One region of the Ectobacillus sp. OTK genome, then DNA from elsewhere that is predicted to be linked to it. Evidence: riboswitches for the same ligand, from Rfam matches in the RefSeq annotation. Region 1 holds a riboswitch; each other region holds the start of a gene.
The links. Region 1 has a riboswitch for S-adenosylmethionine ahead of metK (methionine adenosyltransferase). Riboswitches for the same ligand answer to the same signal wherever they lie in the genome.

Region 1 (2,202 bases):
GGGCGGCGCAAGTCAAGCATTTTAATGATACCCGCTGGACGAAGGTCGAAGTTTTTGCGAATTAAATCAACTAATACATCTTCAGTTACTTTGCCTGTTCCAAATGTATCAACGGAAATAGATACTGGCTGCGCTACGCCGATTGCGTATGCAAGCTGCACTTCCGCTTTTTCTGCAAGCCCTGCTGCTACGATATTTTTCGCAACATAACGAGCTGCATATGCTGCAGAACGGTCTACCTTTGTAGGATCTTTACCGGAGAACGCACCACCGCCGTGGCGGGCATATCCGCCATACGTATCAACGATGATTTTACGTCCTGTCAAACCAGCATCGCCTTGTGGTCCGCCAATTACGAAGCGGCCTGTTGGATTGATAAAGTATTTTGTATTTTCGTCAACAAGCTCGGCCGGAACAACTGGCTTAATTACATATTCTTTAAGGTTACGCTCGATTTGCTCGTGCGTTGCTTCTGGATGGTGCTGCGTGGAGATAACGATTGTGTCAACACGAACTGGCTTGCCATTTTCATCGTACTCAACCGTTACTTGCGTTTTACCGTCCGGACGAAGGTACGGTAATGTATCATCCTTGCGCACTTCCGTTAAACGGCGGGATAGCTTGTGTGCAAGAGAGATTGGAAGAGGCATAAGCTCTTTCGTTTCGTTACATGCAAAGCCGAACATTAAACCTTGGTCGCCCGCGCCGATTGCTTCAATTTCTTCATCAGACATAGAGCCTTCGCGTGCTTCTAGTGCTTTATCTACACCCATTGCGATGTCAGCAGACTGCTCGTCAATGGAAGTTAATACTGCACATGTCTCAGCATCAAAACCATATTTCGCGCGAGTATAGCCGATTTCACGAACTGTTTCACGAACAATTTTCGGAATGTCTACATATGTAGAAGTTGTAATTTCCCCTGCTACTAGCACTAAACCCGTTGTTACCGTTGTTTCACAAGCTACACGTGCATTGGGATCGTTTGTTAAAATCGCATCCAAAATAGAATCTGAAATTTGGTCACAAATTTTGTCCGGATGTCCCTCAGTTACGGACTCAGACGTGAAAAGACGACGCTTGTTTGTCATTGGTAAACCTCCCTTAATCTATTGCGTACGGAACTCATCCCTAAATTAAATTGTCATACGACATTCTTAAAATTCCCAAGAAAGCAAAATAAAAAACCTTCCCATTCGAGGAAAGGTTGAATGTGTCATTTCTTTGCCTTTCACTCTTATCGTTCAAGACATTCATGCCTTGCATCAGGTTGAGCACCTTTACCTATTCGGTGAGGTTGCTGGGCTTCATAGGGCCTGTCCCTCCGCCAGCTCGGGATAAGAGAGTATCCGTCTAAAGGATATAGTATAGAAATAACATAACTTTGTCAATTCATTATCTGCACATTTTAGCAAAAAAATCCTATCTATTTATGTGATGATAAATGCAGGCAAAACAAGTCCAATGGTTCACATCAATTCTCTGCAAAATATCCTTTATTAATTTTTGTCGAAGGAAAAACATTCAAAAAGGTGCAAATGTACAAACAATTATCAATAAATAGTATACATTATTTATTTTAATGTGTTATACTTTTTGTAGATGATGTGAGATATTTCTCTATAATTTAAACAAAGGATGGTTTTGATGATGAGTACTGTGAATGTCCAAATCGAGTTACATGAACTATTGAATGGAAGCAATGCACATGTGCAATTAAGCGTACCGCAATTAGTAGAAAAGGTTTTGATGAGAGAAGAGGGAAATCTAACTTCTACAGGTGCTGTTTCTGTTTCAACTGGGAAATATACAGGACGTTCTCCGAGAGATAAATTTATCGTTCACGAAGCATCCGTCAAAGATAAAATTGATTGGGGCGTAGTGAACCAAGCAATTTCTGAAGAAACCTTTCATCACTTATACACAAGAGTGCTGGAATATTTAAAAGAAAAAGAGGAGCTTTTCGTATTCAAGGGCTTTGCAGGTGCAGACCGTAACTCCCGCCTTCCGATTCAGGTTGTAAATGAATTTGCGTGGCACAACTTATTTGCACATCAGCTATTCATCCGTCCAACGGAACAAGAGCTTGCAAACCATGAGGCGCAATTTACCATCATATCTGCTCCAACGTTCAAGGCAGATCCAGTACTTGATGGAACAAAATCCGAGGCTTTCATTATCACCTCCTTTGAAAAGCGTATT
Region 2 (2,202 bases), 1.1 Mb from region 1:
GCTATACACAACAACCATTTCCAGCTCTCGCTTCCATTGATTCTGCAAGAGTCATTTATCTAGGGAATTTCTCAAAGTCCTTTCTTCCAGGAATTCGTTTAAGTTATATGGTGTTGCCAGAGCCACTTTTAAACCGTTATAAAAATCAATTTCTTCATTTCGAGAGTACCACTTCACTTCTTAGCCAACTCACAATGGCTAAATTTATGGAAGAGGGAGAATGGAATCGCCATATTAAACGTATGCGTCTTGTTTATAAACGAAAAATGCAGCACTTGGTATCAGTATTAAAAAAGCAATTCGATCAAAATATATTCATTATTGGTGAGCAGTCTGGTTTGTATTTATTAATCAAAGTACATCTGAAACGTTCAGAAGAATGGCTAATTCAACAAGCTTCCTTTCATGGTGTTAAAGTTTATCCTACCTCACTCTACTTCATTAAAAATAATACCGATAAACCGATTATTAAACTTGGTTTTAGTAATCTTTCTTGTGATGAAATCAAGCTTGGCGTGGAGCTCCTAAAAAAGGCTTGGTTATAAAAAACACCCCTTAATTGTAGCTTATGTCTAATAATTGCGGGGCAAATCATGAACTTTTAAAACACAGGTTCTTATTCTACTAACCTGCGCGTTCGTGAAATAAAGAAAAGGGTTGCCGCCGCAACCCCATTTTTAAACTATTGCACCCGTTTGTTTAAGTACATTCCTTCACAATCTCCACAATATTTTACATACATATTCCATTTAACTCTGTAGAGTCAATCTTGTATATGCCTAAAACATAAATAAGGTACTTCCCCTGCTAAAGGAAAGCACCGGGTTGCTGAAGAAAAAAAGTTACTTATTACACATTGTGGTCCTAATGCGAAGTTTTATTAAGATATTAATTTTATCTCTTCTAGGCTATTTATATGTTCCCATACTGGAGTAATTTCCGTAATAATTTCACCTTTAAATATATGTTTCAGCTCATTTTTCTTTTGTTTAGCTGCTGTTAATTGATTCATATCAGAAAAGAAAATGAATGATTGATTTTTAAATTGCTTACCTTCTCTGGATGTTGCATCATGTAAGTCAAAAAACAATTCTAATAATTCATTATAAGATACTTTCCAGGGATTAAACCATATTTCTACTATTTCTACATTTTTCCCTTTTAGATGTCCTCTTTGAACATATTCAATACCACGAAAACTTGTAATAAAAGCTTGTTGACTAAAAAATTCGCTTGCACCAAATACTGCTCTTTCCATTGAAATTCGCTCCTTTGAGCGATAAGCCTTCTTTCCATCAAAAAACCTCTCTTCAATCTAAAGAGAGGTTGTATGATTAAATACATTCCTCTCATCTTTCAAAGGTTATTAAACCTTTGCAGGAATTAGCACCGTTCAAGTAATATTTTGACTTGATGGTTGCCGGGTTTCATAGGGCCTGTCCCTCTACCACTCTGGATAAGAAGTTTATCGCTATTTATTTTTTATTTTTTAACTTGTTGTTAACAATATCATCTATTTATCTAAAATTCAAGTAATATTTTTTAAAAATAAAAGATTGGATTTACATACATCCCTTTATTTTTCTCTATGTCATTAAAAACAACGGTACTTTTGCAAACATATTTAAATACCTACAAATAATTTCACATTTATATTAAAAACCTGCTTGCGTTGAATTGTAAGCAGGTTTTTATTTTTTATTCACTGTTTTGTGTGGTATTAAAGAATTCCGCCTGATCTTTTTTGTTAGCCTTTATCTTATTGTTTTTTTTGCCTATTCTTCCATCTGATTCATAGCTTAAATTCATCGGTACTTTTTTATTCTTTTCCATAACTTCCCCCTTTCAAAACTAGTTTGTCCCTCCACCTTATTTTTAAATAAGATTTTTTTCTAGATACTTCTTATAAAGGCATACGTCACCATCAGCGCTTCTTTTGTAATTCCTCTGCATATATAAGGCATCTTTAATGTTAGATAGGGCTCATTTGACCCAAAAAATATTCATTAATTCTGTCAGCCTGATCGCTGGCTTCACCACAGAAAATGTAAGAAAATCACGTTCTTACATGGTACAATAAGAATAATTATTTATTTAGAGACAGAATTAATTTATCCAATGCTTCGTTAATTGGCGTTGCAGGACGTTGGAGTAATTTCTCAAGATCATTACTTTGGACTTCTAAAACCCCATCCCGAACAC
Region 3 (2,202 bases), 580 kb from region 1:
AAGTGTTTCTACAGAGGAGCTCATTGCATTGCGGCGCCGGCATGAGCATGTTTTATATTATGAGGACCTTGGGAGCGGCGATATTCTTGGTTACCGGCACTTTGGAATTGGAGACGAGCCAGTTGTACGCGAGGTAATTGCAGCGGGAGCTGACCTCGTCTCGTTTAGCGGCGACAAGCTGCTCGGCGGTCCGCAGGCAGGGATTATCGCTGGTAAACGAGAGCTGATTGCCAAGCTCAAATCCCATCAATTAGCGCGTGTGCTTCGCGTCGATAAAATGACATTGGCTGCACTAGAGGCAACACTTTCTTCGTATGTAAAGGGAGAAGCGGCTGTGAGGAGCATTCCGGCTGTCCATGATATTTTAGAAGGCACGGAGCCAATTCAGGAGAGAGCGCAGCGGTTTATCGAACGAATGGCTGAATTGGAGCAATACCGATGCAATCTGGAAAAAAGTACATCAATGATCGGCGGCGGTACGATGCCCGATGTAGAGCTGCCGACGTATGTTGTCGCAGTTGAGCATTTTCTTAAGGAAGCTGCCCAGCTTGCGGAGGAATTGCGAAGTTCCAAAGTTCCGGTTATCGGTCGGATCCAGCATGGCAAGCTATTGTTAGACTTTCGGACTGTAAAGGAGAACGAAATGGAGCTGCTTATCGCATCCTTTGAACAAATAGTATAAACATTCAAAAAACAGGTTGACAGTGCCGCTTAATTTCGATACAATCAGCACTAATGAATGACATACGACTTATCAAGAATAGGCAGAGGGAACAGGCCCTATGAAGCCTTGGCAACAGCCGTAAAACGGAATTGTGCCAAATCCTGCAGGTATATTTCCTGAAAGATAAGAGAGGTATGAGCCGGATGATTTTGGACATAACTGCTTCTTTTACCTGCGGGAAAAGGAGCAGTTTTTTTATATCTTAAGAAAGTATATATCGAGGAAAGAAGGGGACGGGAATGGGGGAGGCATGGAAGCGAGGATCGATTCGCCCGGCGAGTATAACACCTCGCCAAATGACGGAGGAACAGCAGGTTCTTGCTGGAGTCGCACCTGACTTAATTCGTTTGTCCGTCGGTATTGAAGAGGTGGAAGATTTTATTGCAGATTTACATCAAGCATTATCCGGAGGAAAAGAGTATGCCTATCATCGTGGATAAAGACTTGCCGGCTGGCAAAGTCCTACAGAAGGAAAATATTTTTGTTATGACGAAGGAACGTGCGGAGCATCAGGATATCCGTGCGCTCAAAATTGCCATTTTGAATCTTATGCCAACGAAGCAGGAAACAGAGGCACAGCTGCTGCGTCTTCTTGGCAACACGCCGCTGCAGGTTGACGTTCATCTTCTTCATATGGAATCACATACGTCAAAAAATGTGTCACAGGAGCATTTAACGAGCTTTTATAGAACATTCAGCGAGGTAGAAGGAGAGAAATTTGATGGATTCGTAATTACCGGAGCTCCGGTAGAGACGATGGAGTTTGAAGATGTGAATTATTGGGAAGAGTTAAAACGTATTATGGATTATACACAAACCCATGTAACATCCACTCTTCACATTTGTTGGGGTGCACAAGCCGGTATTTATTATCACTATGGCATTCCGAAATACCCGCTTGAGAAGAAAATATTCGGTGTTTTTGAGCATGAGGTAAAGGTGCAGCACGTGCAGCTTATGCGCGGATTTGATGAATACTTTTGGGCGCCTCATTCTCGGCATACAGAGGTGCGCAAAGAGGACATTATCAAAGTACCAGAGCTGCAAATTTTGGCAGAATCTGAAGAAGCAGGCGTTCATATTGCCGCTGATACGAAAGGGAAGAACATTTTTGTGTTTGGTCATAGTGAATATGGGCGAGATACGTTAAAGAAAGAGTATGATCGTGATATAAGCAGAGGGTTAGAAATTGAGGTTCCAAAAAATTATTACCGGGACAATGATCCATCTAAAAAACCGATTGTGAAGTGGAGAAGCCATGGGAATTTATTATTTTCCAACTGGCTCAATTATTACGTATATCAGGAGACTCCATTCATTTTATGAAGGTGGTAACGTTTTCTTTACGTTAAACTCATAAATAGTATTCAGAATGTTGACAATATATTGTTTTTTACGACATGAAATTATATAATTGCACATAAATATCATTTTGTAAAAAGGGGTGGACTACAGTGGAAGAAATTCGGGTTGGTTTA
Region 4 (2,202 bases), 590 kb from region 1:
TCCGATTAAATTATGGTCACGGCACGTTAAATGCGTGAGTACCGGAATATCGTTACGAGTTAGAAGCGCGCCCATCGCCATATTAGAAACGCGAGGACTAGCCAGTGAATTGTCAGCAAGCGTAACCGCATCAGCTCCTGCGCGTTTTAACGCCTTTGCCCCTTCAAAGAAAAGCTGCGTATTCAGTGTTTTTGGCGGATCCAGCTCAACGATAATCGTTGTATCCTTTTTTGCCTTTTCTGCCAGCGTAGCCTTCTGAATCGAAGGCGCCTCTTTTACAACAACAGGAGCCGGACGAACGTGACGCTCTTTCTCAAGAACCGGTGCAGCACCTGCAAGCACTCGTTTCATCGCTCTTATATGTTCAGGTGTCGTACCGCAGCAGCCTCCTAAAAGACGTACTCCCTGCTTTACAAACTGCTCCGCTGTATCCTCAAAGTATTTTACAGTTCCTTCGTAAGTGTAACGACCATCTGCATATTTCGGCAAGCCTGCATTTGGATATGCAGATAAATACCCTTTTTCTGGAATGGATACCAATTGCAATGATTCAATCATATGAAGAGGACCAAGACGACAATTGAGACCCACAACATCCGCTCCTTGCTCAAGAAGCTCCGCTAAAATCGTTTCTGCATATGTTCCGCTTTGCGTAAGTCCTGCTTCGTGCAAAGCAAGCTGCGCAACAATCGGTACATTCGTTTCTTTTCGTAAAATACGGAGCGCGTGCAGCAGCTCTGTTTCATCGTAAAACGTTTCAAGCAAAAGGCCGTCTATCCCTTCTCCAAGCAAGGCATTTGCCTGCTCCATCAGCATAAACTCACGTTCTACCTCATTAATTGTAACACCGCCGATATGCTTCATACCGCCGATTGTACCAATAATCAATGTGTCTTTATTAGCCGCTTGCTTCGCATTTTGTACAGCTGCACGGTTAATGCGGGAGACTTGGTCCCCTAAGCCGTGCATGCGAAGCTTTCCTTCGTTTGCTCCGTACGTATTCGTTTGAATGACATCCGCGCCAGCTTCTACATATTGCCGATGAATATCAATAATTCGCTCCGGATCCGTTACGTTTAACTCCTCAAAGCAGCTTTGCAAGCCATGTGAATATAAAAGTGTTCCCATCGCACCGTCCCCGAGCACGATGCCTCCCTTTAATCTATCTAATAGCCTCAATCTCTTCCCCTTCTTTCTCTAGTCAATATATGTGCAATTCCGTTCCCGGAAGGAAAATGCTACTACGAAAAGCGCAAGCGCCCTGCTTAGCTAGGACAGGCAAACAACCCACGCACAAAACGCCGTAGTTCGGGCGAAGCCGATTCACAGAAGCGTTCCGTGTGTTCTTTACCGTGAAAGGCGCTTTTGGCCTTTACGGCAGGCAGGTTTCCTCTTCTAAGGGCTAGCTGTGCAGACACCGCCTAATTCTTATTAAAAAACCCCCTCTTCACACAGAAAGAGGGGGTTTCATGTCCCTCTTATCATCCAGAACAGATTCGTTCTGCAGGTGTTAGCACCGTTTCAAGCATACAAACTTGAAGGTTGCCGGGCTTCATCGGGCCTTTCCCTCTGCCTCTCTCGATAAGAGCATTATATTTTCATCTAAGGTTATGATAACATAGAATCGGCATTATCGTATTCATATAGCAAATCCCAATTTTCACTTAATTTAGCATGTGTACCTCAGTTAAGTCAATGGCATTTTTTGAAATCAAAGAATTTACGGAAGATTATAAAAAGGGAATTGATTTTTATAGTGCATTTAGTATAAATTATATAGAGGATTTACAATTTTATAATTTTTCTCTTATCCAGAGAGGTCGAGGGATCTGGCCTGATGACGCCTCAGCAACCATTAACACATAGTTAAAAAGGTGCTAACTCCAGCAAATTCTAACAGAATTTGAGAGATAAGAAGGTATTCGCGCCGCGCACAAAGCCTTCTTTCACAAAAAGAAGGCTTTATTTGTTTATTTAAGGAGGACTCTATCATGTATTCACAAGAAACGAAACTAGCTCAAATTGGAAACCGCAGCGAAACGGCTACAGGAGCAGTTAATCCACCTGTTTATTTTTCTACTGCTTATCGTCATGAAGGAATTGGACAATCTACTGGCTTTGATTATATTCGCACAGGAAACCCGACAAGAAAAATTTTGGAGCACGCTATTGCTGATCTAGAAGGCGGCGATCAAGGCTTTG

Region 2: it holds a riboswitch for S-adenosylmethionine, as region 1 does, so the genes downstream of both, AC6HZ4_RS18535 (peptide-methionine (S)-S-oxide reductase) here and metK (methionine adenosyltransferase) in region 1, are expected to answer to the same signal.
Region 3: it holds a riboswitch for S-adenosylmethionine, as region 1 does, so the genes downstream of both, AC6HZ4_RS26690 (PLP-dependent transferase) here and metK (methionine adenosyltransferase) in region 1, are expected to answer to the same signal.
Region 4: it holds a riboswitch for S-adenosylmethionine, as region 1 does, so the genes downstream of both, AC6HZ4_RS20950 (bifunctional homocysteine S-methyltransferase/methylenetetrahydrofolate reductase) here and metK (methionine adenosyltransferase) in region 1, are expected to answer to the same signal.

What each region holds. Positions count from the first base shown of each region.
Region 1 covers NZ_AP048547.1:4,816,634-4,818,835, forward strand. The annotation lists gene metK (methionine adenosyltransferase) at 1-1,091, opposite strand, end outside; SAM riboswitch class I at 1,235-1,344, opposite strand; gene pckA (phosphoenolpyruvate carboxykinase (ATP)) at 1,651-2,202, shown strand, end outside.
Region 2 covers NZ_AP048547.1:3,750,179-3,752,380, forward strand. The annotation lists gene pdxR (MocR-like pyridoxine biosynthesis transcription factor PdxR) at 1-545, shown strand, start outside; gene AC6HZ4_RS18535 (peptide-methionine (S)-S-oxide reductase) at 881-1,258, opposite strand; SAM riboswitch class I at 1,347-1,463, opposite strand; gene AC6HZ4_RS18540 (hypothetical protein) at 1,699-1,833, opposite strand; gene AC6HZ4_RS18545 (NmrA family NAD(P)-binding protein) at 2,087-2,202, opposite strand, start outside.
Region 3 covers NZ_AP048547.1:5,395,561-5,397,762, reverse strand. The annotation lists gene selA (L-seryl-tRNA(Sec) selenium transferase) at 1-682, shown strand, start outside; SAM riboswitch class I at 749-854, shown strand; partial or broken gene AC6HZ4_RS26690 (PLP-dependent transferase) at 991-1,164, shown strand; gene metA (homoserine O-acetyltransferase MetA) at 1,145-2,050, shown strand; gene AC6HZ4_RS26680 (homoserine dehydrogenase) at 2,179-2,202, shown strand, end outside.
Region 4 covers NZ_AP048547.1:4,222,546-4,224,747, forward strand. The annotation lists gene AC6HZ4_RS20950 (bifunctional homocysteine S-methyltransferase/methylenetetrahydrofolate reductase) at 1-1,179, opposite strand, end outside; SAM riboswitch class I at 1,476-1,588, opposite strand; SAM riboswitch class I at 1,805-1,917, shown strand; gene AC6HZ4_RS20955 (methionine biosynthesis PLP-dependent protein) at 1,992-2,202, shown strand, end outside.